DNA from 3 places in the Hydrogenophaga sp. L99 genome. Region 1 is predicted to be linked to each of the others. Evidence: predicted binding sites of a transcription regulator. Region 1 holds the regulator's gene; each other region holds the start of a gene.

The links. The regulator FNR, encoded in region 1, switches genes on or off when oxygen is low (the NO sensors DNR and NnrR bind a similar motif). The targets are predictions, from matches to a motif close to TTGATNNNNATCAA.
Region 2: the regulator FNR is predicted to act here: its motif matches at 1,455-1,468, upstream of AC4QBL_RS15480 (TraR/DksA family transcriptional regulator).
Region 3: the regulator FNR is predicted to act here: its motif matches at 866-879, upstream of AC4QBL_RS12160 (fatty acid desaturase).

What each region holds. Positions count from the first base shown of each region.
Region 1 is NZ_CM178972.1:1,828,486-1,830,748, reverse strand. It holds gene ccoG (cytochrome c oxidase accessory protein CcoG) at 1-66, shown strand, start outside; gene AC4QBL_RS08755 (hypothetical protein) at 110-406, shown strand; gene AC4QBL_RS08750 (hypothetical protein) at 488-781, shown strand; gene fnr (fumarate/nitrate reduction transcriptional regulator Fnr) at 892-1,611, opposite strand; gene hemN (oxygen-independent coproporphyrinogen III oxidase) at 1,794-2,263, shown strand, end outside.
Region 2 is NZ_CM178972.1:3,254,186-3,256,448, reverse strand. It holds gene AC4QBL_RS15490 (CAP domain-containing protein) at 1-449, shown strand, start outside; gene AC4QBL_RS15485 (hypothetical protein) at 508-957, opposite strand; gene AC4QBL_RS15480 (TraR/DksA family transcriptional regulator) at 985-1,371, opposite strand; gene AC4QBL_RS15475 (enoyl-CoA hydratase/isomerase family protein) at 1,671-2,263, shown strand, end outside.
Region 3 is NZ_CM178972.1:2,554,329-2,556,591, reverse strand. It holds gene guaD (guanine deaminase) at 1-204, shown strand, start outside; gene dcd (dCTP deaminase) at 267-842, shown strand; gene AC4QBL_RS12160 (fatty acid desaturase) at 1,034-2,137, shown strand; gene AC4QBL_RS12155 (DUF4136 domain-containing protein) at 2,235-2,263, opposite strand, start outside.

The DNA of each region.
Region 1 (2,263 bases):
ATCCGCTCGGTTGGTGACGAGCCAGTCGAGGTTTCCGAGAAAGCTGCCTTCCTGGTCCCGCGCTGACGACATTCAGCGCCATTTGACATTCCCATTTCGGAGCTACAACATGAGCAACGCGCCCTTGACCCAGCCCCCAAGCCATGAAAATACCCCCTGGTGGAGAATTCCACATGTGGTGTTCGTGCCGGCTCTTCTGTTGTGTGGGGTGATAGCGACCAGCACCATGGTGGTCATTTCGTCGATGGACCAGGATCCGGTGCTTGACAAGGAGGTCTACGAGCGAGAGCGCAGGGCGGCACTGGCACTGGAGGGGCAAGCAAGGATCGATGCGCTGATGGCTGTGCAGCCAGCCAATCAGGGTCGAAACCATGCGGCTTCACCTTTGGTGCCCTCTGAAAAATAATGGCCAGCCTGGCTACCGGTGCAGCTGTACCCGGGTGCTTGTCGCTTTAACAAAAACAGATATGGAAGAGGAGCCGCACCGATGTGGACACAGCGTTTGATGTGGATAGCATGGCCTGCTTTTTTGGTGGCCGCGGTGCTGGAAATGGTGGTGTTTGCTTTTGTCGATCCCAGCGATCTGCATTGGTTTGGCTCTCCTCTGGCCCTGTCGCGGGAAGCGGTTTACACCCTCGCGTTCTTTGTGTTCTGGGGTGCAACCATGGTTTCCAGCGCCTTGACAACTTTGCTCGCCGTGTCGCCATTTGAGGTGAACCGTTGCCCGATACCCGCAGACGAGCGACCAACCGACTGCGCCAAGAACGGTCGCTGCGGCTGAAACGGCTAGCGCCTTCAGCGCCAACAAAAAACCCCGGAGAGGCGTATGCGCCTGTCCGGGGTTTTTTTGTTGGGCATTCGCCCAGGTTTTCGTTGGGTGTCGCGGTGGATTCAGCGGCAAGTTTGCGGATTCACGATCTGCTTGAGCCCTTCGGTGCTCTTGATGTGAACATAGCGCTGTTTCACTTCGATAATGCCGTCGTCAACGAACTTGGAGAAAGTGCGGCTCACCGTTTCGAGCTTCATACCCAGGTAGCTGCCGATCTCTTCGCGGGTCATGCGCAAAATCAGCTCGGACTGTGAGAACCCGCGGGCATGAAGCCGCTGGACCAGATTGAGCAAGAAAGCCGCCAGCCGTTCTTCGGCGCGCATGCTGCCCAGCAGCAGCATCACCGAGTGGTCGCGCACGATCTCGCGGCTCATGATCTTGTGGACGTGGTGTTGCAGGGTGGTGAATTCGCGTGAAAGCTCTTCCACCTGGTCAAAAGGCATCACGCACACCTCGGCATCCTCCAGTGCAATCGCGTCGCACGAGTGGTGGTCGCTGACGATGCCGTCCAGACCGATGATTTCTCCCGTCATCTGAAAGCCGGTCACCTGGTCACGGCCGTCTGCGGTCGTAACGCAGGTTTTAAAAAAACCAGAACGCACGGCAAATAGCGACGTGAACTTGTCGCCCGTGTTGAAGAGCGCGGAGCCGCGCTTGATGCGGCGGCGTGTGGAAATCACCGCGTCGAGCTTGTCTATCTCTTCACTGTTCAGACCCATGGGCAGGCACAACTCCCGCAGGTTGCAGCTTGAGCAGGCGACTTTGATGCTTTGAATGTCCATAATTTTTCCAGGAGTGCGGGGTTAGCTTAACGCATCGGCCCGAGCACTGTCGAGAAAAGGCCGGTTTGGAGTCTGGGGGCAATCCTGGGGACAACCCCCGGTCCGACCGAGGCCTTGATCAAGATCAAAGGCGCTGGCGCGCTCATGCGGCACATTCAGCCCTCAGAACTGGAGAACTGTTTGTGAGTCATGCTATTTCCAACGAGTTGCTCAAGCGATTCGACATTCCTGGGCCTCGTTACACCTCGTACCCGACGGCAGACCGATTCGTCGAAGCTTTCGCGGAGCAAGACTATATACAAGCGCTGGAGCAGCGCCGAGTGGGTTCCATGGCGCTGCCGCTGTCGCTGTATGTGCACATTCCGTTTTGTGAGTCGGTCTGCTACTACTGCGCCTGCAACAAGGTGATCACGAAGCACCACGAACGTGCAGCCGAATACCTGCGCTATCTGTCTCGTGAGGTGGAGCTGCAGGTGCAGCACTTCGGGCAAGGTCACAGCGTGTCGCAGCTGCACCTGGGCGGCGGTACCCCCACTTTTCTGTCCGATGCCGAGCTGGAAGACCTGATGTCGATGATCCGGCGCAATTTCACGCTGGTGCCGGGTGGTGAGTATTCGATTGAAGTGGACCCTCGCACGGTGACCGACCAGCG
Region 2 (2,263 bases), 1.4 Mb from region 1:
ACGGCAACGCGACCACCTACGAAGAAGGGCGCAGCTACCTTGATGCATTGCTGTATTCACCTGGGCATCGCGCGTACCTGCTCGCGTCGGACCTGGACGAGTTCGGTGTGGGTGGCACACCACTCACCACGGTACTGGGGCGTTCAGGGGGCTACATGCGTCGCGTCGCCGCGACCTTTCCTTACGACGGCCAGGAGGCGGTGTACACCTCGGTGACTCTTTCCGTTTCTGGTTCGCTGGCAGGTCGGGTGATGGTGACCAGCTTCGATCTGCGCGAGCAGACCACGGGCGCCGTTGTGGCCGTTGAGCCCTGGAAAAGCGAGGGTACCGGTGCTGTGCTGTTCAAGCCAGTCCAGCCGCTGGGGTTCGGCACCTGGTACGAATTCACCCTCACGGGCTCGGTAGACGGCATGGCGGTCCAGAAAACGGTGGCGTTCAAGACCCAGTGAATTGAGGCAACCCTGAACAAGGCCCGCACGTATTTGCGGGGACTTGTTCAGCATCGTCTCAGCGCTGCGAAGGGTCTGCGGTGGTCTGGTCGTACTTAAGAAAATACTGGCGGGCCATGGCCACCAGCTGTCCGTCGCTCGGGTGGTCGCTGGTCACCACGTCCACGATGGCTTTGTCCACCGCCGGGTCGTGCCGGTGGCAGTGGGCCCGAAACTCGGTTTTGGCCTGGGCCGGGCCGGTCACCAGAATCTCATGCACCCCGGTCAATGCCTCGGCCACCTCGTGATAGAACGCATCGTCTACCGTGGCGTGGCCTCCCTGGGGCGTGTGGCTGCCGCTGGCGGCCGGGCCGCGGCCGTGCTTGAGCTGGTGTGAACCCACATGCCCACCTTTGGCTTTGTGGTGGCTGCGCGATTTGATGCGTTGTGCTTCAACGTGTTCACGATCAAACATCACCACATGGGCTTCGCTGTGATCGATCCAGACAACGGCGTGAAAAGTGGTCAAGGGTTTCTCCGGTGGTTTTGAAAAAAATTACATCGTGGCTGGGCGGGCACCGCCCTGGGCCTGCTCCAGCTTGCTCTGGCAGTCCACACAGCGCATGGCGGTGGGATTGGCATGCAGGCGGGCCGTGGCAATGCCCACGCCGCAGTCCAGGCACAGGCCGTAGCTGCCATCGGCAATACGCTTCAATGCCGCGTCAATGGCCACCAGCTCAGCCGACTCGCGCTCGTCCAGCGCAAAGGCCAGATCGCGTTCGGAGCCGGCTTGCGCCCAGTCGTCGCTTTCGGTAGACCGCAGGTTGGCTGCGGCCTCTGCCCTGCCCACCGCACCGCCGCGCTGGGCGTGCAGTTGGGCCAAAGTCTCATGGCGCATTTGCTTCAATTGCTCGGCAAAACTGTCTGAAATGTTCTGGCTCATGGTCTGTCCTCGGGTGTCGAAACGCTTGCAGCAAATGGCTGCAAACCTCCCCAACATGATCCCCCCGCCCGCTGTGCGGGGTTTTGACGCACGTCAATGCGTGCCAGATCTGCGCGCGCGACACGTGCGGTAGCGAGGGCAAAGTGATCAAAAACCACCCTGAAAACAGTCGATGAAACCTTCTTCGATTGAGACGAAAATCAGGTGGTGTGTGCCGCACGACGACCAGCCGCTGGCTGGCCGCAGCGAGCAGACCCCTCACCCCAATGCCTTCAACAACAGGAGACCCCATGCAGACCGTGGACTACAGCCGCTACCAGACCCTTGCCATCACCCGCCGCGGCCCTTTGGTGGGCGGTATCCCGTCGGTGCTCGACATCCAGATGCGCGCCGACGGACCCGGCGGCAACGGCAAGTTACCCACCGCCGGCCACGAAGGGCATTGGGAACTGAGCGAGATCTGGCGCGACGTAGGCCGCGACGACAGCGTGCGCTGCGCCGTGCTGCGCGGCAGTGGCCTGGGCTTTTCAGGCGGCGGCGACCTGGCGCTGGTGCAAGACATGGCCACCGACTTTGATGTGCGCACCCGGGTGTGGAAAGAAGCGCGCGACCTGGTCTACAACGTGATCAACTGCGACAAACCCATCGTCAGCGCCATGCACGGCCCGGCCGTGGGCGCGGGTCTGGTGGCGGGTTTGCTGGCCGACATTTCGATTGCCGCCAAAAGCGCCAAGATTGTGGATGGGCACACCCGCCTGGGCGTGGCCGCCGGCGACCACGCGGCCATTGTCTGGCCGCTGCTGTGCGGCCTGGCCAAGGCCAAGTACTACCTCATGCTGTGCGACCCCATCAGCGGCGAAGAGGCCGAGCGCATTGGCCTCGTTTCGCTGGC
Region 3 (2,263 bases), 730 kb from region 1:
GCGGGCGCCGCGCAGGCGCTGGGCTTGGGCGGCGTGGTGGGCAACTTGCAGCCGGGTTGCGAAGCCGACTTCGTGGTGCTCAACCCGCAGGCCACGCCGCTGCTGGCACGCAAGACCGCGCAGGCCAACAGCCTGGAAGAATTGCTGTTTGCGCTCATCGTGCTGGGCGATGACCGGGTTGTTGTCCGCACAGTGACGGGCTGACGCGTTCAGCGGTGCAGGGCTGCGTCCGTACAATCGGCAGCTATTCCACGGAGCACACCAGCATGAGTATCAAGAGCGACAAATGGATCCGCCGCATGGCCGAGCAGCACGGCATGATCGAGCCCTTCGAGCCGGGCCAGATCCGACAAAACGCCGCTGGCGAAAAAATCGTGAGCTACGGCACCAGCAGCTACGGTTATGACATCCGTTGTGCGCCCGAATTCAAGGTGTTCACCAACATCCACAGCACCGTGGTGGACCCCAAGAACTTTGATGAAAACAGCTTTGTCGACATCAACAAAGACGTGTGCGTCATTCCGCCCAACAGTTTTGCGCTGGCGCGCACCATGGAATACTTCCGCATTCCGCGCAATGTGCTGACCATTTGCCTGGGCAAAAGCACCTACGCGCGCTGCGGCATCATCGTCAATGTGACCCCGTTCGAGCCCGAGTGGGAAGGCTATGTGACGCTGGAGTTCAGCAACACCACGCCGCTGCCAGCCAAGATCTACGCGGGCGAAGGCTGCGCCCAGGTGCTGTTCTTTGAGAGCGACAAGGACGATGTCTGTGAAGTCAGCTACAAAGACCGTGGCGGCAAATACCAGGGCCAGGTGGGCGTGACGCTGCCCAAGACCTGAGTGCCTGGGCTGGCATGGGCTGTTTGACATGCATCAAAGCGGCGGGGCAGCGCTCCGGCTAGCATCGCGCTTCTTGTTTGCGGGCACCCCCGGTGGTGTCGCTGCGTGTTCCTCGCTGGCTTTGGCTGGCGTTTGTGTGTACCGCACGCCTTCCGTGTGTGCTTGCCGGGACCTACCTCCCCATTTGCTCCATGTCTCACGTTTCCCCTTCGTTCCAGCATCCTGAACCCATTCCCTTGGGGCAGCCCCTGCCGCACCGCAAGGTGATCCGCGGCTGGCTGGCGCCCATCGTCGAGCGCCGCACCGCGCTGGCGGTGTTTTTGCTGGCCTTGGATCTGGTCATTTACGCGGCTCTCATGGCTGGCACCGTGCTGCTGGACGCCTGGTGGGCCAAGCTGCTGTGCGGCATGGCAGCGGGTTTCATGATCGGGCGGCTGTTTGTCATCGGGCACGACGCCTGCCACCAGAGTTACACCCCGCACCGCCGCCTGAACCGCGTGCTGGGCCGCATCGCCTTCACCGTGTCGCTCACGCCCTACAGCCTGTGGGAAGTGGGGCACAACGTGGTGCACCACGGGTACACCAACCTCAAGGGCGTGGACTTTGTGTGGGCACCGCTCACCAAAGAAGAGTTTGAAGCGCTGTCCCCTACCCGCCGTGCGCTGGAGCGGCTCTACCGCAGCGGCCTGGGCCCGGCGTTTTATTACCTGATTGAAATGTGGTGGCTGCGCATGTTCTTCCCGCGCAAAACCTACATGGGCACCCAGCGCAAAGAATTCATGTGGGACGGCGTGTACGTGGTTGCCAGCGCGTTGGTGTGGATCGGCGCACTGGTGGCCGCAGCGTTTGCCACCGGGCAGTCGGTGTGGGCTACCCTGGGCTATGGCTTTGTGGTGCCGTTTATGTTCTGGAACGCCATGATCGGCTTTGTGGTGTACGTGCACCACACGCACACCGCCGTGCAGTGGCACGACGACAAAGCCGCCTGGGCCAAGGCCGCGCCGTTTGTCTCCACCACGGTACACATGAGCTTCCCCATGCGCATTGGCGCGCTGATGCACCACATCATGGAGCACACCGCGCACCACGTGGACATGAGCATTCCGCTCTACAAGCTCGAAGGCGCACAACAGGTGCTGGAAGAGGCCTTGCCAGGCCGCATCATCGTGCAGAAATTTTCGTGGGCCTGGTACTTTGACACCGCCCGCAAATGCAAGCTGTACGACTTCACCCGCCGCTGCTGGACCGACTTCCAGGGTCGCCCCACCAGCGACTTCAAGCCCGCCATGGTGTGAGGGGCGCGAGCGTCAAGCAACGCCTCTCGAATTCATAAAAAAAGCGCTGCATGGCAGCGCTTTTTTGTGTCGGTTGTGTGCTGCACTGGGCGCAGAGTCAGGGTTTTTTCAGCTCAAAGCTGATGC